3 regions of the Staphylococcus felis genome follow, and region 2 is predicted to be linked to each of the others. Evidence: predicted binding sites of a transcription regulator. Region 2 holds the regulator's gene; each other region holds the start of a gene.
The links. The regulator Rex, encoded in region 2, represses fermentation and respiration genes when NADH is low (regulators of the CRP and FNR family bind a similar motif). The targets are predictions, from matches to a motif close to TTGTGAAATATTTCACAA.
Positions count from the first base shown of each region.

Region 1 (8,205 bases), 1.1 Mb from region 2:
CGAATAATTAATGTAGTCACGATACATTCACCCCATCATCTATTAAGATACAAGCTGCGTAATGCTCATCTCCAACTTGACGATATTCTGGTCTTTGATGTTTACACCTTTCTTGAACAACAGGACACCTTGTATGAAATGGACAACCTGTTGGTGGATGACTTGGTGACGGTAAATCTCCTTTTAAGAGAATCCGCTTTTTGCGCTTTTCTGGATTAATTTCAGGAATTGCTGAAATAAGCGATTGTGTGTAGGGATGTTTTGGATTTTCATATATCTCATCAGCTGGCCCTTGTTCTACAATTTGTCCAAGATACATCACGCATATGTAATCACTCACATGCTTAACTACACTCAAATCATGCGCAATAAATAAATAACTTAATCCAAAATTTTCTTGTAGTTCATCCATGATGTTTAATACTTGTGATTGAACAGATACATCAAGCGCACTGACAGGTTCATCAGCTATAATTAATTTCGGTTTTAATGCAAGTGCTCTCGCAATTCCAACACGTTGCCGTTGCCCCCCAGAAAACTCATGAGCATACTTATAATACGATGATTCATCCAACCCAACTTGACGCAGTAGGGATTTGACTTCTTTTTCAATTTCCTTATTCGATTTTTTATAGAAATTTCTAATAGGCTCTGCTACGATATCCCCCACCATTTGCATTGGATTTAAAGAAGCGTATGGATCTTGAAACACCATTTGTATGCCTTTACGGACATTTCTTAATTTTTTTCCTTTAAGTTTGGTAATATTCTCCCCACAAAAGTTAATTTCGCCTGAAGTGGCTTGTTGAAGCCTCATAATTGTACGTCCTGCTGATGACTTCCCACACCCTGATTCTCCAACTAATCCTACCGTTTCACCTTGACGCACTTTAAATGATATTTTATCTACTGCCTTAACTTCACCTACTTTTCTTTGGAAGATTCCCCCTTTAATTGGATAATACTGTTTTAAATCTTTGACATCTAAAACGACTTGCTTTGACATATTTTCCCCTCCTTTATGCACCGATTATGATTTAAACAAATGGCATGATACACTATGATTTTTATTGATATTAATTGTTTCTAACGCTTTAGTTTTACAAATTGACATAGCATGAGGACATCTATTTGCAAAACTACAACCGTTCTCAGTAAGTTGATCAATAGTTGGTACTGTCCCTTTAATTGTTTCCAACTTCTTTTGTTTTGTATCCATACGCGGAATCGCTTTAAGTAATAATTGCGTATAGGGATGTTTAGGATCTGAAAATATTTCAGAAACCGTTGCGCGTTCAACAATTTTACCCGCATACATAACCGCCACCGTATCACAAATCTCAGCGATAACACCTAAATCATGGGATATAAAAATAATGCCCATATTCGTTTCGTTTTGAATTGCTTTTAATAATTCCAATATTTGGGCTTGAACAGTGACGTCTAATGCCGTTGTAGGCTCATCCGCAATCAGTAACTTAGGAGAACAGGAAATCGCCATGGCAATCATCACTCTTTGGCGCATACCTCCTGATAACTGATGAGGATATTCATGAATCACGCTCTCGGCGCGTGGAATGCCCACTTGTTTCAGCAATGAGATTGCTCTTTCTGTCGCTTCCTTCTTCGAGATACCTAAATGTAATAGCATCATTTCAATAAGCTGATTACCAATTGTGAAGACAGGATTTAAAGAGGTCATTGGCTCTTGAAAGATCATCGCTAGCTCTTTACCTCTATATTCATTTAACTCTTCTGTATCTAACTGATCGATTCTATTTCCTTTATATAAAACTTCACCTGAATTAATTGATGCTATTTTTTCAGGAAGTAGTTTTAAAATAGACATACTTAGAACAGATTTGCCCGATCCTGACTCACCAACGATACCCATTATTTCATTTTCATCAATTGTTAAATGAATGTCTCTAATCGCATTATAATTCTTATCATTAATGATAAACCCAGTACTCAAGTTTTTAATCTCTAATAAATGCTGTTCTACCATATAATGCCCCCCTCGAATTGAGATTTTCTATAGTAAAGAGGATGAGACTTTATGTCTTCATCCCCTTAATAACTAACCCAATCTTTATTCTGCCACTGTCCATTTATAAATATCGTTCGTACCACCTAATGATATTTCTAAATTCTTCAACTTGTTGTTCACTGCATAAACGTCAGTTAATTCAACGATTGGTATAACAGGTACATCTTCAGCCATTATTTTTTGCCACTCTAGATATTTTTCTTTTCTCTTTTCATTATCATCACCGACAACATCACCATCTAGTGCTTCATCTAAAACTTTATCAGCTTCAGGATTGTTGTAGCGTGATTCGTTCCATAATGCCGTTGACTTGTATAAACCTGATGGATCAGGATCGCTACCTTGTTGCCAAGAACGGAAATAAACTTCCATATCTGGTGACGCTTTTTCTAGGTCAGCTCCAAATTTACCAAACTCAACCATTTCAGTTTTGGTCTTCAATCCAATTTTTTCCCAGTAACCTTTTATTGCCGCTGTTCTCGGTTCGAAAGTTGGATTAGATCCCGCATAGTGTTTTAAGTTTACTTCAAACTTTTCACCTTTAGGATCTTCACGCCAACCATCACCATCTTTATCTTTATAGCCCGCGTTATCTAATAATTTTTTAGCTTCTTTGACATTATATTCATACTCTTTAACGTCTCCTTCTTTTGCACCACTCCAATGTGCAGAAGGAATGAGCCCGTTGAGTGGTTTACCGTAACCGTAATAAAATGCATCAATCCATTCTTTTCTGTTAATTGCTAAAGCCATTGCCTGTCTTAATGCTTTATTTTGATATTTTGGACGTTCTTTGCCAATTGTTTGTGATTTTTTGTCGTAATCATTTAATACAAACCCAATGATTGAGTAACTCGTTGATGGTGATTCTAGTAACTGTATATTCTCTGGATTATTATCTTTAATTTCCTTAGCAATTGGTGCTGTGATATTCGCCATATCGACCTCACCATTTTCAAGTGCTTGTGTCATTGACGTTTGTTCAACCACACGTAAATTAACTTTGTCTAAATGCGGTTTGCCTTGCCAATAGTCATCGTTTTTTTCTAATTCTACTGACTCCCCATCGACAATACTTTTTACTTTAAATGGCCCTATTCCGATAGGATTTTTTCTTACAGCATCTGATTTTGCCATATCTTTAACAGGAATATCTTTAAAGATTTTCTCGCTGATTGGTGCACTTAACCATAAGTTATGAAGGTTGTTAGCTTTATTCTCTTTAAAAGTAATTTCAGCTGTATAATCATCGATCTTTCTAATACCTTCAATTTTATCTGTCTCGCCTTTACGCTTTTCATCTGCCCCTTTAACCACTTGAACACCATCGCCAAAACGTGGACCTGTATAATCAGGGTCAGCAATTGTTTCAAGCGTAAAAATCCAGTCGTTAATAGTTAGTGGATTGCCGTCTTGCCATTTCACATCTTTTTTCATCTTGAATGTATATGTAAGAGGATCGTCTTTTTGAACTTCCCATGATAAAATACGAGGCTTTAATTTCAACTCTTTATCTGAAGTCACGAGATCATCATTAAAAAATTTAATGACGTCAGAATCTCCTGTTGAACCTGCAAATATTGATTGGAAATTCCCTTCAGGTGCCTCTGCTATTCCGACATTCAGCGTGCCACCTGACGCATCACTCGTCTCTGTCTTTCCTTTCTTATTAGTCACATCTTCTGAGCTTCCTTTACCACATGCAGCTAGCACGAAAATTAAGCCTATTAATAATAAATAGCGCCATGGATGTTTCATCCTCATCTCCCCTTTGTTAATGTAATTATTTACATTATCTTATTATTCAGATAATTTTGTCAATACTTTTATGCGTAACGGAACCTTTTTATTATAAATTAAAGTTTACCTTTAAATATAAAATATCAACCAAATTATATTAAACTTACTTAAAATTCTTTAATCGTTCATCAAAACGAACGATAGATAGTATTCCAAAAAATAATTATTTCTGTATAAATTACATGAATCGATACGTTTTGAGTAATACAAAGTCCGGGACATAAATCCTAAAATAATTCGTATTGTTTGGCTCGTATTTCCTAGGGGATGGGTCGAGTCCCGGTCTCGACGCTTATCCTATTCCCTCAGGCGTCTCGCCAACAATACGACGTGATATACATGTAATTTTGCTTTAAAAAAAAGCCTCTTTCGTAGCATTTAATTATAGAAAAAACTTCGAGATTTTTCGTAATTTCATACGAAAACCTCGAAGCTTTTCGATTACTGAGATATTTATGTCCCAGCCTGTTCCTTGTATTTCATAATCAATATTTTTATGAAAGGACGCAATCTATATTAACGATATGCTTTTAATGCTTCGGCGATGTCTGTTTCACCTGTTAAAACTTGGAATTCTTTACCACGATGATTAGTATTTGTAGCTACTTCATAGAGTACACGTGCAACATCTTCACGTGGAATTTCACGTTTTTCAGGATTTTCAAACAATTGCGCAACGTTCACTTGACCTGTACCTGGTTCATCCTTTAACGCACCTGGATGCACAATTGTTGATGTGAGTTGACTACGTTTCAAATAGTCATCTGCATAATGTTTAGCAATCGTGTATGGTTTGAGTTCAGGGATATCATCAAACGCTTCACGTCTAGAATCATACGTTGAAACCATAATAAAGTGTTCAATAGCTGCTTGTTCACTTGCTTTAATAGCTTTGACAGCACCATCTAAGTCAACGATAATTGTTTTATCATCTCCTGTACTACCACCAGAACCTACTGAAAAGACAATTTGATCAAACGCTTTAAATATCTCTTTCAATTCATCGATCGTTTGCTTCTCAACATCGACTATCTCTGCTTGAATCCCTTCAGATTGTAAGTTCTTTTTTTGTGAATCTTTTCGTACTCCTGCAACATAGTCTTGGTCATTTTCTTTCATGATTTGAACTAACTTTTGACCTACTCCGCCATTTGCGCCTAAAATTAATGTCTTTACCATTTATGATGACCTCCTTATTTTCAACTACATTTTTATGATAATACATCCTCCCAATACACTTTAATATTTTTGCTCACATCGTACATTTAGAATCATGATAAGCATTGAAACAGTTTTTGAATGTGCTAAATCATTTTCGTTATGCCTTATTCAAAACATCAATGAGTTAATAGAATATATATTTATACATTTAATTGTGACAACTTTTCAATCAAAATAATGCTAAATTGTGACACTTTATAAAACGCTTACATTATAAAGTGATTTCTTTCACAAATAATGATACAATACTTGTGAAATGATGAACATATCGATTGGAGGTTTATTATGATTAAAAATAGTAAGACAACTCATAATGCTTGGGAAGGATTTACGACAGGGCGTTGGACACGTCACGTTGATGTAAGAGAATTTATTCAACTTAACTTCACTGGATATCAAGGTGATGACAGCTTTTTAGAAGGTCCAACTGAAGCAACATCAAAGTTATGGGATCAAGTCATGAAACTCACAAAAGAAGAACGCGATCGCGGTGGTATGTGGGACATGGATACTAAAGTTCCATCTACAATTTTATCCCATGATGCAGGGTACTTAGATCAGTCATTAGAACAAATTGTGGGTGTTCAAACCGACAAGCCATTCAAACGTTCAATGCAACCATTCGGTGGTATTCGTATGGCAAAAGCATCATGTGAAGCTTATGGCTATGAACTTGATAAAGAGACTGAACGTATCTTCACTGAATATCGCAAAACACATAACCAAGGTGTTTTTGATGCATATTCAAAAGAAATGTTAGCTTGTCGTAAAGCTGGTATTATTACAGGCTTACCAGATGCATATGGACGCGGTCGTATCATCGGTGACTATCGTCGTGTTGCTCTATACGGTATTGACTTCTTAATGGAAGAAAAACAACGCGATTTTAACAACTTATCTTCAACTATGACTGAGGATATCATTCGTTTACGCGAAGAAGTTTCAGAACAATATCGTTCTTTAAAAGAGTTAAAAGAATTAGGAAACATTTACGGTTTTGACTTAAGTCGTCCTGCTGAAAACTTTAAAGAAGCCGTACAATGGTTATATTTGGCTTATCTCGCAGCAATCAAAGAACAAAATGGTGCTGCAATGAGTTTAGGACGTACTTCTACATTCTTGGACATCTATGCTGAGCGTGATTTAAAAGCTGGAATCATTACAGAATCAGAAGTTCAAGAAATTATTGACCACTTTATCATGAAATTACGTCTTGTTAAATTTGCACGTACACCAGAATATAATGCGCTATTCTCAGGGGATCCAACTTGGGTTACAGAATCAATCGGTGGTGTTGGTATTGATGGCCGACCAATGGTAACGAAAAACTCATTCCGCTTCTTACATTCATTAGATAACCTTGGTCCTGCACCTGAACCAAACTTAACGGTACTTTGGTCAACACGCTTACCAGAAAACTTTAAACGTTATTGTACTAAAATGAGTATTAACACGAGCTCAATCCAATATGAAAATGATGATTTAATGCGTGAAAGCTACGGCGATGATTATGGTATTGCATGTTGTGTATCAGCTATGCGAATTGGTAAACAAATGCAATTTTTCGGAGCGCGTGCTAACTTAGCTAAAACGCTATTGTATGCAATCAACGGTGGTAAAGATGAAAAATCAGGCATGCAAGTTGCGCCTAACTTTGCCCCAATCACATCAGATGTTTTAGATTATGATGAAGTTTATAAACAATTTGATGAAATGATGGAATGGCTTGCAGGTGTGTATATTAATTCACTTAATGTTATCCATTACATGCACGACAAATACAGCTATGAGCGTATTGAAATGGCACTACATGACACTGATGTTCATCGCACAATGGCAACAGGTATCGCTGGTCTTTCAGTAGCTGCCGACTCATTATCTGCTATTAAATACGGTGAAGTTCGCCCAATCCGTGATGAAAATGGACTTGTAGTTGATTTCGATATTTCTGGAGAATTTCCAAAATACGGTAACAATGATCCACGTGTTGACGACATCGCTGTTAAACTCGTTGAAAGCTTTATGAAAAAATTACGTAAACATCAAACTTATCGCAACTCTGAGCATACAATGAGTGTACTGACAATCACATCAAACGTTGTATACGGTAAAAAGACAGGTAACACTCCAGACGGACGTAAAGCTGGTGAGCCATTTGCACCAGGGGCAAACCCAATGCATGGCCGAGACGCTAACGGTGCACTTGCGTCATTATCTTCAGTTGCTAAGTTACCTTATGACTGTTGTAAAGATGGTATCTCTAACACATTCAGCATCGTTCCTAAATCATTAGGTAAAGAAGATCATACACAACAACAAAACTTAGTCGGTATTTTAGATGGTTATGCACTGCAACATGGTCATCACTTAAATATCAACGTATTTAACCGCGAAACATTACTAGATGCTATGGAACACCCTGAAGAATATCCACAATTAACAGTTCGTGTATCAGGATATGCGGTAAACTTTATTAAACTAACACGTGAACAACAACTAGATGTCATTTCACGTACGTTCCACGAAACAATGTAAGTCAAGCAAATGAAAGAAAGATGAGGGATTCAAAATGCAAGGACACATTCATTCTGTTGAAAGTTTAGGTACAGTAGATGGACCAGGTCTACGTTATATTATTTTCACGCAAGGGTGCTTATTGCGCTGCTTATACTGTCATAACCCCGACACATGGAAAGTAAACGCACCCTCACGTGTAGCAACAGTGGATGAACTTGTATCCGAAATCATCCCTTATCGCCCATATTTTGAAGCATCAGGGGGCGGTGTCACAATGAGTGGTGGAGAGCCATTATTACAAATGCCATTTGTTACCGCCCTTTTTAAAAAATTAAAAAGCCATGGTATTCATACTTGTATCGATACATCACTCGGCTGTGCTAATGATACAGACGCATTCAGACGCCATTTTGATGAATTATTGCCTTATACAGACTTAATGATGGTCGATATCAAACATATTCATAATGAAAAACACAAAAAATTAACGGGCCGACCGAATACGCATATTTTAAATTATATTCGATACCTTGCAGAAAAAGAGCAACCTATTTGGATTCGTCACGTCCTTGTACCAGGTCTCACAGACGCCCCAGAAGACTTGCGTGCATTAGGTG
Region 1 covers NZ_CP027770.1:1,074,994-1,083,198, reverse strand. Annotated here, with positions in the region: gene opp4B (oligopeptide ABC transporter permease) at 1-20, opposite strand, end outside; gene C7J90_RS04945 (ABC transporter ATP-binding protein) at 17-1,006, opposite strand; gene C7J90_RS04940 (ABC transporter ATP-binding protein) at 1,031-2,008, opposite strand; gene opp4A (oligopeptide ABC transporter substrate-binding protein) at 2,093-3,808, opposite strand; gene C7J90_RS04930 (SDR family oxidoreductase) at 4,367-5,029, opposite strand; gene pflB (formate C-acetyltransferase) at 5,357-7,606, shown strand; gene pflA (pyruvate formate-lyase-activating protein) at 7,641-8,205, shown strand, end outside.
Region 1: pflB (formate C-acetyltransferase) is a predicted target of Rex. The motif match lies at 5,321-5,338, and genes of this name have one in related genera.

Region 2 (8,205 bases):
ATGATGCATCATCGAGCTGTTCAAAATGGTTGATGGGATAATTTTGTTCTGCTGCCCAATTCGGGATAGATTCAGTCGCTTGAGTACAATCAAAATCAATTTTGAGCTCATCTCCAGCGCTTAATTCCTCCATTTTCTTTTGAGCTTCTATTAATGGAAATGGACATACCATTCCTACTGTACCTAATTCATAAATCATATTGTATCCTCCTTTTTTTATGATACACTTACAGATCGTTGAGCCGATTGCACACGTGCTGCTTTTAATGGTTTAACAAATAAAAAGTAACTCATAAACCATGTTCCTAATATCATAAAGGCTAATGCTAACCAGCCTTGCCAAGATAAAGCTGCCGTTGCAACAAGACCATTACCAATAGAACATCCCCCTGCAACTGCTGCACCAAATCCCATACATGCACCACCCAACGCACTGTTACGAATGGTCTTTTTATCAGGTAATCTCCATTTAAATTCGCGTGATCCTCGTGCTGCTATATATGATCCTACAAAAATACCTAAAACTAGAAATACACCCCAATCTAACACCGACACATCTCCTGTCGTTAGAAATTGAACAATATTCGCTGATGGTGTTGTTATCCCTAATCCACCCGCTCTACCTGTAGATTCGCTCATTGGCCATGCGATTAATGCAATGAGACCAATCGCAATCGCAGCAACGAATGGATGTATACGCTTTTCAAATAAAAGGTGACGTATCCCTGTATAACGCGACTTTAATTTTGGAATCGCAATGTTTGATTTTGGCTTACGAAGCGTTTTAACGACGACAAATAATGTAATGCTAATAAGTACAATCAACCATATCCAACCGGGGATTCCAGTTGAAGATGCCATATCAGCGTTGGTAACAGTCGTACTATTGATTTGATCTTTTAGTGGCAATAAAATGCCATATTTGGAAACCGCGGCCAAAAAACCATACATCGCTAATGCTATCCAACTGCCAATTAGCCCTTCACCAGCTCTGTAGTATGTACCAGTAGCGCATCCACCAGCTAGTATTATACCGACACCAAATATAAAAGAACCGATTATCGTACCAATAATGGGAAATGTTCCATTATCAATATGAATAACGCCTGCAGTGTTAAGCCCGTATATGCCAATAGCTTGTATCGTAATCGCAATTAAAAGTGCGTAAAATATTTTATTATTTTTTTGCACGTACATATCTCTAAATCCGCCTGTCAAACAAAAACGAGTACGTTGCATTACAAAACCTAATAACACCCCTACAATTAGTCCACTTATGATTGTCCAAATCAAATAAACCCCTCCTATATCCGATTAACATTATATGAATTATAGAATAAATTATCCCTTTTGACAAGGCCATTTTAAAAATGGATGCTACTATTTACTTTTTAATTCAAACATAAAAGATTCGTTTATTATATGGGGCGTTCTTCAATTCTATTTTTGAGCATCTTTAAAATAGTGGCAAAAAATTATAAGAGGATAAAATTTTTAGAAGCTATTTATGATAGAAGGATAATAATAAACTTAATAGATTAAAAACTTTGTATAGAGTGGTTTACAGAAAAGCATTCATACTCGTTTTGATCGGAAAGAATGACTACAGTTAAGCACTGATATATTTAACTTAAGGAATATTAGCCTCATTTATGAGTACATACAATATAATTGAGCCATACTCCAATAATAAAACTCCCTTCCCAATATTTAAATGTTCCTCAGAAATCGGGTCATCTTTTTCCAATTGATGGCTCGATTTTTTGCATAAAAATAACGAGACTTATCCGGGGCTAAAGTGTCATAAACTTATATCATTTGTCATTAACGATTAAGTTTATTCACGACATTAGTGTATGCGTTATGACAATTTTTATTCTGACTAAAGGCCCCTATATCTCGCGTTCTTTTAATATACTTTTTTATTGAGCAGATAATTATAACCTAGTATCGCCCGTTTACTGTTGCTTTCCATAATTTTTCATAAAGAATAATAATGATTGTAATTCAACACCTAGATCAATTTGGTGAACCTGAACATGATTAGGTGTCACTACGCGTTTAGGTGTGAAATTAAGAATTCCTTTAATACCTGATTTTACTAAATGATCAGTAACTTCTTGAGCTACGGCAGCTGGTGTTGTAAGTATCATTACCTCAATACAGTGTTTTTGAATAACTTCTTCAATTTCTTCCATAGATTTAACTTTGACATTACCGATTTGACTCCCTATAATATTGGGATCAATATCAAACGCCTCAGTAATAGTCATATCATCATGAATTGAGAAGTTATAACTAATTAAAGCCTTACCTAAATGACCTACTCCAATGACACCGATTTTAATAATATCTGCATCGCTCAATTCAGATTTAAAAAATTCTAATAAACTATCTATATTATAGCCATACCCCTTTTTTCCTAACTCACCAAAATACGAAAAATCACGTCGAATTGTTGCAGAATCAATATTTAACCCTTCACTAATCGCTTTAGAGTTGACTCTATCTTCACCTTTAGCTTTTAAAGTGTTAACAAAACGATAATATAGCGGTAGACGTTTTAATGTCGCTCTCGGAATTTTGTTTACCTCTTTCGCCATTTGCAAACCTCCAAATCATTTTCAGATATTTGTGATAAACTTCACAGTATATACACTTACAATTATACCCGAATATAACTAGTAATAAAACAGTAACTATTTTATAGATGAATCATTTATTGTAAAATATAATATTGAGAGGAGTATGCCTAATGATATTAATGCAATTGAATCAAATCTCAAAATCCTTTGATGGCGAAACGATTTTTGAGAATGTTCATTTTGAAATTAAAACTGGAGAGCGTATCGGCATAGTAGGTCGTAACGGTGCGGGAAAATCAACACTAATGAAGCTGATTGCCGGTGTTGAAGGATACGACGAAGGACATATTTCAAAAATTAAAAATTTACGCCTCGGTTATTTGACACAACAAATGACTTTAGACACGCAAAATACCGTGTATGAAGAAATGTCAAAACCATTCGTGTATCATCAATCTTTAGCAGATAAGATGCAAGTCGAAGTTGATTGGTTAAGTCAACACGTTGATCAGCACGATACAACTGCGTATCGAGAACACCTCCAACGTTATGAAAATATCTCAAATGAATTTGAGAAGTTGGGCGGTTATCAAGTGGATAGTAAGATTAAAACTGTTTTAAATGGGCTTAACTTCTCTGAAAAAGACTACCAACGACCGGTGAATGACTTTAGCGGTGGACAAAAAACCCGATTGTCACTTGCTCAAATGTTATTAAGTGAACCTGATTTATTATTACTAGATGAGCCGACCAACCATTTAGATATGGAAACGACACAATGGCTTGAAGATTATTTGAAATTTTTCAAAGGGGCCATTGTCATTATCTCACATGATCGTTATTTTCTAGATAAAATAGTAACACAGATTTACGATGTCTCTCTTGGTGAAGTGAAGCATTATGTCGGTAACTACGAAAAGTTCATTCAACAACGTGATCAATACTTTCAAAAGCGCCTTGCAGAGTATGAACGTCAACAAGCTGAGATTAAGCGACTAGAAAATTTTGTCGACAAAAATATTACAAGAGCTTCTACAAGTGGAATGGCTAAAAGTAGACGCAAAATGTTAGAAAAAATGGAACGTATCGAAAAGCCTATGCTTGATGCAAGAAGTGCCGATATAAAGTTTGACTTTCAACGTAATACGGGAAATGATGTTTTCCATATCCGTCAGCTTGAGATTGGCTACGATTCCCCTATTACATCACCTATCAATTTAGAAGTCACTAAAGGGGATCACATCGCTGTAATTGGGCCCAATGGTATTGGTAAATCTACGTTTATTAAAACTTTAGCTCAACGCTTACCAATACTATCGGGCGAAATCATACCTGGCGCTAATTTGAAGATCGGCTATTATGATCAAAAGCAAGCTGAATTTTCTTCTAACAAAACGATTTTAGATTATGTCTGGGATCAATATAAACATATGCCTGAAAAAGATGTTCGAGCTGTGCTAGGTCGATTTTTGTTCACTCAAGACGATACAAAAAAAATTATTCACGACTTGTCTGGTGGCGAAAAGGCACGTCTACAACTTGCTTTATTGATGTTAGAAGAAAATAATGTACTGATTTTAGACGAGCCGACTAACCATCTTGATATCGATTCTAAAGAGATGCTTGAGCATGCGCTTTTAAATTTTGAAGGGACTCTTATTTTTGTTTCTCATGATCGCTATTTTATTCAAGCACTTGCCAATAAAATATTTGATTTAGATCATAATGGTGGCACTGCTTATTTAGGGCATTATCAGTATTACTTAGATAAATTAGAAGAGCAGCATGCACTTGTAGCACACCAACAATCCCAAACACCTGAATTGAAGACGCATCAATCCAAAGCAACAACACCCGAACACTCAGACTATCAAGATCAAAAAGCCATACGCCGAGATAAACGTAAAATTGAACGTCAAATCGAAGCATTAGAAGCTGAAATTTCACAATTTGAATATCAAATTGAAGCAATAGACCAAAAAATGGTCGATGATACTATTTTAAATGATTATGAACAATCACAATTATTAGCTGACGAGCGAATTGAAATCGAAGCCCAACTAGATCAAATCTTATCCAATTGGGAAGCATTACAATTAAAATTAGCTGATTACGAGACATAAAAATTTAACATGCACAACCGTTGCTGTAAACACGTTTTTCCAATCAGTCATGTTACCGGTAATCGATGTTCAATGAGTGACTTCTTAAAAGAGCCTAACAGATTAGCAAAAGTTAAAGCGTCATTTTGCTAACTGTTAGGCTCTCTTTAAAGTCAAAATGGATTTTCATCAACCTGGATGAATGCTATTTCATACTGAATACATTTCAAGATCCATACTACTTTTTCCATTCAATGTCATATCTCCAAAAATCCCTTTTTGATAAATATAGTAACCCGCTGCACCTATCATGGCTGCATTATCCGTACACAGTTTCGGTTGCGGTATAGAAAGTTCGATATGTCTTTTTTGTGTCTCTACTTCAAGTGCTTTGCGTAACCCTTTGTTACTTGCGACACCGCCTGCAACAATTAACTGTTTGACACCATATGATTCACAAGCGCGCATCGCTTTTTTGACCAATACCTCCACAACACTATTTTGAAAGCTTGTGGCCACATTTTTCGGATCGATTTCTTCACCTTTTTGATTAAGATTATGCAATTTGTTAATCACTGCACTTTTCAATCCACTAAAACTAAAGTCATAGCTATCTGGTTCTAGCCATACTCTCGGAAATGCGTACAAGTCTTCACCTTCTGCTGCCAACTGATCAATAATGGGCCCTCCAGGATAAGATAATCCAATAGTACGAGCGACTTTATCATATGCTTCTCCTACTGCATCATCACGTGTTTCTCCAATCACTTCAAAATTTAAATGATCCTTCATATATACAAGTTCAGTATGACCACCTGACACAATTAAAGCTATTAATGGAAATTTCAACGCTTGTTCAAGTTGGTTTGCATACACATGTCCTGCAATATGATGTACTGGAATTAATGGTTTTTGATGAGCAAATGCTAATGCTTTTGCTGCATTGACCCCTACTAATAAAGCACCAATAAGACCCGGCCCTTGTGTGACTGCAATGGCATCAATATCTGACATTGTCTTTTCAGCAGTCTGTAGTGCATTGTCGATCATAATGGTCATATTTTCAACATGATGACGGCTTGCAACTTCAGGTACAACACCGCCAAAACGTTTGTGACTTTCAATTTGACTTAACACACTGTTACTTAAAATATGCTTGCCATTTTCAACTACACTTACGCTTGTTTCATCACAACTCGTTTCAATCGCAAGTATTAATGTTTGTTTACTCATTTAAATTCACCCACATTACTAATGCATCCTCTCCATCACCATAATAATTTTTTCGACGTCCACCATATTCGAACCCTAACTTTTCATATACATGCTGTGCTGTATGATTTTCTACACGTACTTCTAAACTCATTAATGTTGCAACAGCACTAGCAAAATTCATCACGTATTTTAACATAAGTTGTCCTAACCCTAGTCCGCGATAATTCGGCTCAATCGCTATAGTCGTAATTTGCGCTTGATCTACTACAATCCATATACCGCAGTACCCAATCACTTTATTTTCATATTCCATAATAAAGTAATGGGCAAAATTATTTTCAAGTATTTCGTGATAAAACGCATCAATTGTCCAAGAGCTCCCCATGAAACTTACACGTTCAATATCAGTTACAGCGGGTACATCTTCAACACTCATACGTCTTATGTTTAATTGCTGTTGGATTGCTGCTGATTCAACCAATTTTGTTCAGCCTCCGATAATTTTAAATACTCTGGTACAAAGCTATGAATTGTAACAGGCTCACCTTTTAGCGCATCCATTTTTTCTGCTTGTGGCAAATTCAATTTTTTGTCAAAATGCGACAAATCATCAAATTGAAGTACATCTCTTCCAACTAGTACAACTTTTGAAGCTTGATTCAATTTTTCTAAAAGTGTCTCCAATGCTACATATTGATCTTCCATTATTGCAATTAATTCGCCGTTTTGCCATTGATATATACCAGCATAAACATAGTGACGTCGTGCATCGATAATAGGTACAATCCAACAATCTGTTTCGTCAGTTGTCGCTGCTAATGCTTTTAATGATGAGACACCATATAAATTCAAATTCAGTGTATAAGCTAATGTTTTAGCTGTTGTGACACCAATTCTTAATCCTGTGTACGAACCTGGACCTTTGGCTACTATAATATCGGTTAACGCATTGGGTAAAATGTTAGCCTCTTTTAGTAATGATTCGATAAGGGGCATTAATTGCACAGAATGATTACGTTTAATAGAAGATGTATGTGTGTTTAAAACGTAACCCTCTTTCATAAGTGATACAGATATCGGTTGATTGGATGTATCAATACATAAACTATACACGATCTAATGCCTCCTTCACTGCCAAATAGTGTTCTCCGTGAGCACTGAGACTAATCATTCGTTCATCTTCATTCACAACATCGATTGATATTTTTAAAAAGTCTTCAGGTAAAAAAGGTTCGATAAATTGACTCCATTCAATAACAGTCACTGCATTATCATTAAAGTACTCATCAAACCCTAAATCTTCGTCCGAATCCTCTAAACGATAACAATCCATATGATGAAAGTTTAACGAGTCCCCTTTATAAGATTTTATAATATTAAATGTAGGAGAATTTATCGTTCTTTTGACACCAAGTTCACGACCGATAAATTGTGATAATGTCGTTTTTCCAGCCCCTAAGTTTCCATCTAATAATATGACATCCTTAGCTTTTAAAAACGAAACAAGATGATTTGCAAATTGTTGCATATCTTTTAAATTTTTTATCTTAATCATTTCATTTACTCCCTGATCATTTTTCCTATCTATTGTAACAGATTTTGCTTTATTTGACTTAGTCAGTCAACCATAGCAAACCCATTTCATAAAAATAGATGCTATAACTTAAATTTATGACTCACCCTTTCATAGAATCATAAAGCGTACCTTATACGCTTCAATTTTCAGAAATTTCAAATTTGCTGTTGACATCATTTAAGTTATACGGTAAATTAAAAACATAAATTTTCTTACAATTCATTCAATTCACAATATAAAATTTTATTATCCATTTAACTTAGAAAGGAGCGTTATATGATGAATAGACAATCTAAATCTAACTTTGTACAATTAAATGTCATTATTTTATTACGCTCAGGGCTGGAGCTTTAGTGATTTTTGACTAAAGACTTAAGTCCTATTTCAAGTTGAATGGGACTTTACAATACGTCCCAATCCAAATTGGGGCGTATTTTTTTATTTTATAAACGGCCAAGGGGGAATCACTGATGAGAAGTGACATGATAAAAAAAGGAGATCATCAAGCACCAGCCAGAAGCTTATTACACGCGACTGGTCAAATTAAATCACCTACTGATATGAATAAGCCATTTATTGCGATATGCAATTCTTACATCGATATCGTCCCTGGACATGTCCATTTAAGAGAACTCGGAGACATTGCTAAAGAAGCAATCCGTGAAGCTGGCGGTATTCCATTTGAGTTTAATACGATTGGTGTCGATGATGGTATTGCGATGGGACA
Region 2 covers NZ_CP027770.1:2,455,257-2,463,461, forward strand. Annotated here, with positions in the region: gene C7J90_RS11740 (sulfurtransferase TusA family protein) at 1-199, opposite strand, end outside; gene C7J90_RS11745 (YeeE/YedE family protein) at 217-1,293, opposite strand; gene C7J90_RS11750 (redox-sensing transcriptional repressor Rex) at 1,959-2,603, opposite strand; gene C7J90_RS11755 (ABC-F family ATP-binding cassette domain-containing protein) at 2,756-4,708, shown strand; gene tsaD (tRNA (adenosine(37)-N6)-threonylcarbamoyltransferase complex transferase subunit TsaD) at 4,898-5,920, opposite strand; gene rimI (ribosomal protein S18-alanine N-acetyltransferase) at 5,913-6,338, opposite strand; gene tsaB (tRNA (adenosine(37)-N6)-threonylcarbamoyltransferase complex dimerization subunit type 1 TsaB) at 6,350-7,015, opposite strand; gene tsaE (tRNA (adenosine(37)-N6)-threonylcarbamoyltransferase complex ATPase subunit type 1 TsaE) at 7,008-7,457, opposite strand; gene ilvD (dihydroxy-acid dehydratase) at 7,949-8,205, shown strand, end outside.

Region 3 (8,205 bases), 1.2 Mb from region 2:
GAATCAATCAGTACGAACTGATCGAACTGAGGGCGGACATTATGAAGTTGTAGATAGTCGAAATGGTAAAGTCATTCGAATCATTGGGACTTACGAGACTTTAATACCTGATGAACAAATCATCAAAACGATTCAAATGCCTGATTTTAGTGAAGATGTTGATCAGATTGAAGTCTACTTTGAAGAACGTAGCCCAGGCATTACTGAAATGACATTTAAGTATCGAGGTATTGTACGTAAAGAACGAAGGTTAACCCATTTAGAATATAAGCAAAAGAAAAAAGAATATCATGATCATACAGCACACGGTTTCGAACTTATGTTTGACAAACTTCAAACCCAACTTGAATCAGAAAAACACAACTCAATATAAAAATTGGGAAATGGACATCCTAGTCGACCATTAGATATGACTTTATCGGTTTTTTGATAGAAAAAGTCGCATCTCTTGGCTCACTTTGTGCCATTTCCCTTTTTATTTAACTTGATAGTGAATGCTTGTTATAGCTACGTAATGGAGAACCAACTTGATATATATCAACATGGCAAATCGCTAAAGATTGGACTAAATCCATAAAAATTTCTGGAGAAGTTGTTACCTTTAAAGCGTGATGACTCAAACTATACTGAATTTCTTTTCCTTTAAAACCATTTAAAATATCAATCACTTTATCTTTAATAAATAAGTCGCTTAAACCATCAATAGTCATTTCGAAATGCTTGTCAATAGCTGTATGAATGGGTTCAAATGCTAACAAATGTTCATATTTCGTTAATACTATGTCACGGAATAAATAATTATGGAAACTTAAAAAGCTAATCAAATAGGGTAATGCTTTTTTAGGAAGATGAACACGTAAAATATAAACATGTTTTACTTTAGTGAATTCAAAGTTAAAGTGAAAGTGTGTATTCAACTGATTTAATAATTTGCATAATTGTCGGCGTCTAAAGTAATGGTTGATTTGGTGAATATGTAAAGTATAGGACTCTAATTTATCAATAATCATTATAATTCCTCTTTTAAAAGTTTTCTTGAATATATTTTATCACTCAAGCTTAAAAAAGCAGTCAGACTTAAGATGGAATTCTTGAAAAGGTGTTGTAAGTCTAGAATTATTTCTTAAATGCAAGTAAAACACATCAATAAAAAATTAAATATGTAAATAAAATAGGTTAAGTGCTATTGATTAAGATGATGAAACGTGTTAATATTCAGATTATTAAGAAAACTGGGGGTGTTTATAGATGTTACATACAATGAGTCAGTTTGCATCTAGAACGTTTGTGCTATGGATGCTTCTTGTAAGTGTGATAGCTTTTTTATTACCTAATGTATTTATAGGATTTGGACCATTTATACCTTATTTACTAGGGATAGTTATGCTCGGAATGGGTCTCACGATTAAAATGGAGGACTTTAAATTAATCCTAAAACAACCTAAGCCTGTAATCATAGGGGTTATTTTACAATATACGATCATGCCATTACTGGCTTATAGTATAGCGAAGGGATTCCAGTTGCCTACAGAGGTTGCAATAGGTGTTATGCTCGTTGGATGTTGTCCAGGTGGAACATCAAGTAATATTGTATCCTATTTAGCAAAGGCGAATGTTGCTTTGTCTGTCACAGTTACATCAGTTTCTACATTAATTTCACCGATACTTACACCATCACTCATGTATGTTTTTGCAAATCAATGGATGGATGTTTCGTTTATGAGTCTTTTCACTTCTGTGATTAAAGTGGTGATTGTGCCAATCATAATTGGATTAGTTATTCAGAAACTATTTAAAAAAGCATCTGATACGAGTGAAGATATCTTACCTATTATTTCAGTTGTAGCCATTTCAGTTATTTTAGGTGCAGTCATTGCAGGGAGTAAGAATATGATTTTTGAAACAGGACTTCTTATTTTCTTAGTCGTTATTTTACATAATGTGTTGGGATACCTCATTGGTTATATTTTAGCTCATGTATTTCGATTAAGTGATGGAGATAAAAAGGCCATTTCTATCGAAGTTGGCATGCAAAATTCAGGTTTAGCTGCATCTTTAGCAACAGTTCACTTCAATCCATTAGCTGCATTGCCAGGTGCTGTATTTAGTTTTATACATTGCATTAGTGGTCCATTACTTGCCAAAATATGGACTTCTCAATTATTTAGAAAATCACAAAAAGAAACGTTCTAGCTATTTACCATTATATAGAGACTCATATTACTTAAAAGATTCCTAAAGTCATTAATAGGCTGTAGGAATCTTTTTTATTATGTATTTTACAATTAAGTTAGGTTATGCGAAAATATAATTTAAACTAAAGGAATTTTACTGTAACAGTTAAAAATAAAAGGGGAAATCAACATGATTAAAGTACTCAACCATTATTTTATTACACTCACATTATTGGTTACGATGCTGATTTTATCGGTGGGTTTTTTAACGCATTTTAATCATGATGTGCGTTTAATTGCATCTCTAACAATCATTGTAACATTGCTTAATTTTGCGCTTGAAACGAAATTGAAAAATTCGAACTGGTCAGAATCAAAACAACATTTTATAAAGACAGTGGTCTTTCCGATTAATATTTTGATTATCGGGGTTATTTGTTTAATTTATTTCCAACTCTTATAGCGCAATTGGTTATAAGCAAAGAAGTTGCAACATATCGGTATAAAAAATATACTAACATTATCAATACTGCTCTAGGAGGAAACGTTATGAATAATGTTATTGGACATCACCATATTTCAATGTATACGAAAGATGTTGCTCAAAATAAAGCGTTTTATATGGATGTTTTAGGTTTAAAGCTGGTTAAAGAAACAGTCAATCAAGATGACGATCATATGGTTCACTTATTTTATGGAGATAACGAAAGTTCAATTGGAACATTGCTTACTTTTTTTGAGATTCCGAATGCGGGTATGATGCGTAAAGGAACAAATATGATTGCGCGTATTGGCTTATTAGTAAGAGATGAAGCGGCTATCGACTATTTTGAAGATCGTCTGAAAAAACATGTGAATCATATTGAAAAAGGAACGTACTTAGGTCATACAACGCTCTATTTTGATGATCCAGAGACACTTTCATTTGTGATGATTGCAAATAATGGTGCTAAGTTACCTGAAGGGGTTGGAAACCCTACGAATAGTGACATCCCTGAAGCCTACCAAATTTTAGGTATGGGACCTATTGAAATACACGTCCAAGATGACGAAAAAACAAAAGTATATTTAACTGAGCAATTGGGCTTTCAACCGAAAAAAGATGATGAATTAGATGTTTTTACTTTAGATAAAGAGGGCTTATTTACTGATATCGTAGTTGTCAAAAAAGAAGGGCCGAATGTTCGACCGGGAAGAGGATATGTACATCATCATGCTTTTGCAACACAAGACGATAAGCATCTTACAAATTTAATCAAACTTCATGATGATATGCCAGGTAAACATTCTGGAATGATCGATCGCAAGTGGTTTAAATCATTATACTATCGCCAAAACAAAATTATGTTTGAATTTGCAACAGTAGGGCCTGGATTTGAATAACGACGTGAATTGATTCATAAGTTTTGATACACTGTATTTAAATGGCATCAGAGGAGGCATCACTTATGTATCGAGCGGTTATTTTTGATTTTGATGGGACAGTTATAGATACTGAACAACATCTATTTGAAATTATCAACCAAAATCTTACTAAGGAAGGGCACGAACCAGTAGCAATTGATTTCTTTCGTTCTAATATTGGGGGTAGAGCACTGCCACTACATCACCACTTAATGGATTTGGTAGGAGAAGCGCGTGTATTGGAAATCTATCATGAACATCACACAACAGCTGCTGACTTATCTTTACGACCAGGTGTTCTAGAATTAATCCAATCACTTCATCAAAGACATATTCCAATAGGTATCGCATCAAGTAGCTCTAGAGATAATGTGAAAGCATTAGTTCAAAAGTTAGATCTAGAGAAGTATATTTCGGTAATCAAAGGTCGCGAAGACGTAGAAGAGGTTAAACCCGCACCAGATTTATATCTAGCTGCAGTACAAGCATTGCATTTTAATCCTACGCATTGTTTGGCTATTGAAGATTCTATCAAAGGTGCTACAGCAGCAATTAACGCTGGGCTTGATGTTATTGTTAATACAAACTTGATGACAGAGGTGAGTGACTTTTCAGACTTGCCTTTAATTGCGCAAGATATTGATTTAACAACAGTAATGAAGACTTATTTTAATGGGTGACATATGATGAGTGTTGAGATGATATTATTCTTTATTGTTGCGCCCCTGATTATTTTATTTGGAAATCTCGTATTAGCGCCAAAGTTTCAAAGACATATTCCTATGCGTGTGCATCTGACCTCGGCGATAATAGGCGTGATATTATATGGTATTGCTGCTATAATTGTTTATTACTTTTTATTACAAGGGAAAATCTAATCTATTAAATCAAAAAGACTGAGACGAAAGGAATAACCATATCGTTTCAGTCTTTTTAATGTCTAAAGTATACCGTAGTGACAGTCTTATATTAAAAAGTATAATGCAAAAATAATAAGAACTAATAAAATGGCATCAACACCAACCATTAATTTGTATCGTGTGTTTGGTTCGCCTGTTTTATTTGTCTTATAAGCCATATACACATTTGGAATAAAGCTAATGAGTAAAATGACGATAATCAATATACCTATAGTGGTAGTATTCATAGGTTCAAACTCCTTTATTGATGTCACGCAAATAACCTATTGCTAATCCGACCAATAAGCCGACACTCACACCTACTATTGCCATATCAAATACGATGCCAATCAACATACCTGTAATGACAGAAATGATAATTGGAAGGCCATATTGCATTTTACGTTTCTCTGTACTTAATAATGTAAAAACCACACCATATAAAAGAAAGAAGGTAACAGATAACAATAGGGACTTCAATCCTAATTGCAATAGAGATGAAGGATGATTCATCCAATTCATAAAAAAGAATAGAATCCCTAATAAGATTGCAATGAATAGTCCTTTATAAAGTCGTTGTTTTGCCATAAGTGACTCCTTTTGATGTAATCCACTTCATTATAACATAGATAGAGGTGTAAGGCGGCAGGACTGGATGACTAATCTGTTAAAGGTATTAGTTATCAGTATTTTGACATTCAAGACTTAATCGTTCGGGTCTATTCCTTTTTTGATAGCTTTAAACTGACCGTGATCATTTAAGTAAGCATAGAAAAGACCAATGACTAGTCCTCCTCCGATATAGTTGCCAATAAAAGCAAAGGCGATATTTTTGATTAAATGTCCAAGTTGTAGTGCCGAAACGTTATAATACAGCATTCCTATAAAAAGACATGCATTGTAGACAACGTGTTCGTATCCCATAAATGCAAATATCGTAACGCCAAACATCATGACAAACATTTTAGCTAAAACGTCATTGATTTGCATGGCGATGACTAAAGAAATATTAATAAAGAAATTCGCAAAAATTGCACGTACTAATATGTTATGAAATGAAAATGTTACAGATTTTGTATGGACACTCTCACTTAGTAATTGAATCATTTCAGGTGTCATAACATTTGTCAGTCGCATTAATCCGAATAATAACAAAGCGCCTAAAGCATTACCTAAGAAACATAAAAGAAAGATTTTTAGCACACGACTCGGGTGAATGAGTCGATAATAAAGCCCTACTGTAAAGTACATAAAGTTACTCGTTAATAACTCAGAATTTGTAAAAAGGATGAGAACAAGCGCGAAACTAAAGGCTATAGAGCCTAACATATTGACCAAACCTGGTGGAATATCAGGTGAAAAAGTTGTTTTGACCATTAAAACAAATACAGAAATGATACTAATAATAAAACCGGCCATCATGGCACGCATTAAATAACGTTTTAAATAAAAACTTTGCAGTACGTCTTTTTTTTGAATCGTATCAATAATATTTGCCACCCAAGCTCTTCCATAAAAGATACTATCCCATTTAATATTTTTATTTTCCATAATTACACAATTTCCTTTCTCCAATATCATCTTTATTATAGAGAGGTTCATTGAATATGTGAAGTTATTCACAACTTTAAAATTTACAAATCTGTGACATCCTATAAAATAGTTAGAGATAGCCCAACAAAACACCATGATAAAGGAATGAAGTCTAATAAATTTTTAATAGTTCATTATATAATATTTTATAACGAGCAACCTATATATCGAGAAAACGTTTACATTTTTCGAAAAAAAGCTAGTATTCTTTACGAAATATAGTATAATAACGCCATAAACATAATAAATGTTTTGACTAGGGGTTTTATAGGAGATGGAGGAAGATCTATGGAAGGTAATGAATTACAAAGAGGGCTGAGCTCTCGTCAGATCCAAATGATTGCACTAGGAGGCACTATAGGTGTCGGATTATTTATGGGAGCTTCAAGTACGATAGCTTGGACGGGGCCGTCAGTTATATTTGCGTATTTAGTAGCGGGTCTATTTTTATTTTTAATTATGCGCGCAATGGGTGAAATGGTGTATTTATATCCAACAACGGGTTCGTTTGCAAATTATGCAACCGATTATCTTCATCCAGTCGCAGGATATATAACGGCTTGGGCAAATATATTCCAATGGATTGTCGTTGGGATGGCCGAAGTTATAGCTGTTGGAGAATACATGAAATATTGGTGGCCAGAGTTACCATCATGGATTCCGGGGATTTTCGTGATTCTTATTTTAACAGCTGCAAACGCTGTATCTGTTAAAGCATTTGGAGAGTTTGAATTCTGGTTTGCAATGATCAAAATTGTCACAATTATCTTAATGATTGTAGCAGGATTTGGATTGATTTTCTTCGGATTAGGGAACGGAGGAAATCCAATAGGACTGAGTAATTTAACAGAACATGGCGGTTTTATGCCAAATGGTTGGCTAGGGTTTTTCTTTGCATTGTCCATTGTTATTGGTTCTTATCAAGGGGTTGAATTGATAGGGATTACAGCTGGGGAAACTAAAAACCCGCAACACAATATTAAAAAGGCAGTAAACGGCGTTATCTGGCGTATTCTTATTTTCTATATTGGTGCGATTTTCGTTATTGTAACAGTTTATCCATGGGATGGTCTACAAGAATTAGGTAGCCCATTCGTAGCTACTTTTGCGAAAGTTGGGATTACAATTGCAGCAGGTTTAATTAACTTTGTTGTGATTACAGCAGCGATGTCTGGTTGTAATTCAGGTATCTTTAGCTCAAGTCGAATGATTTATACGCTTGCACAAAACGGGCAGTTACCTAAGATTTTTACAAAAGTCATGAAAAATGGTGTACCATTCTACACAGTATTGGCAGTTTCAACCGGTATTTTTATAGGTGTTATTTTAAACATCGTATTACCTATGATTATCGAAGGATCAGAAAGTATTTTCGTATATGTGTATAGTGCTTCAATTTTACCAGGGATGATTCCGTGGTTTATGATTTTATTCAGTCACATTCAGTTTAGACGTAAGTTCCCTGAAAAAGTGGAAGGACACCCATTTAAAATGCCGCTTGCACCATTCACAAACTATATGACAATTCTATTTTTAATCATTGTATTATTAGGAATGTTAATTAATGGCGAGACGCGCGTTTCAGTAATTATTGGATTTTTATTCTTAGGATTTATGGGCGTATTTTTCTTTATGCGTGGTTACCACAAACGAAACAAAGAAGATTTAAAATTATAAAACACCTAAAAAACAGCGAGCAGTCTAATCAGATTGTTCGCTGCTTTTTTATTAAAATAATGATCAATGAGGAAGTTGAATCATCGTGTTTTGATTGCGTAAAGAGAGAGTTGATGTTGCGCTATCATAATAACATCAATATAGCCTTGATTCACTAAAGATTGGTTACCAAAATCTACGCGAATTAAAGGAGAACGCATGAGATTGTCTAAGCAATCATAATAGGCATTGTAGGCAGGAAAAGGTATAGTCGATAAAGTATCTGGATTTGGGAGATCTTTATAAAAAATAGAGACTTGTGTTTGAAGTTTGTCTAAATATGTCTCACTTTCAGCCTTATCAATGCGGTAGTGAAGGTCAAAGGCAGTAGCGTATTGAAGTAATTCATTTAAATGTTTGACGGCTTGAGTCTGAGTAGGAAATTTGTGCTGATTCATTGTTGTCATCCTTTCAGTAAA
Region 3 covers NZ_CP027770.1:1,204,804-1,213,008, forward strand. Annotated here, with positions in the region: gene C7J90_RS05485 (SRPBCC family protein) at 1-373, shown strand, start outside; gene C7J90_RS05490 (hypothetical protein) at 480-1,010, opposite strand; gene C7J90_RS05495 (bile acid:sodium symporter family protein) at 1,249-2,193, shown strand; gene C7J90_RS05500 (hypothetical protein) at 2,365-2,637, shown strand; gene C7J90_RS05505 (VOC family protein) at 2,724-3,557, shown strand; gene C7J90_RS05510 (HAD-IA family hydrolase) at 3,623-4,258, shown strand; gene C7J90_RS05520 (hypothetical protein) at 4,543-4,725, opposite strand; gene C7J90_RS05525 (hypothetical protein) at 4,730-5,065, opposite strand; gene C7J90_RS05530 (formate/nitrite transporter family protein) at 5,183-6,028, opposite strand; gene C7J90_RS05535 (amino acid permease) at 6,359-7,747, shown strand; gene C7J90_RS05540 (hypothetical protein) at 7,828-8,184, opposite strand.
Region 3: C7J90_RS05530 (formate/nitrite transporter family protein) is a predicted target of Rex. The motif match lies at 6,085-6,102, and genes of this name have one in related genera.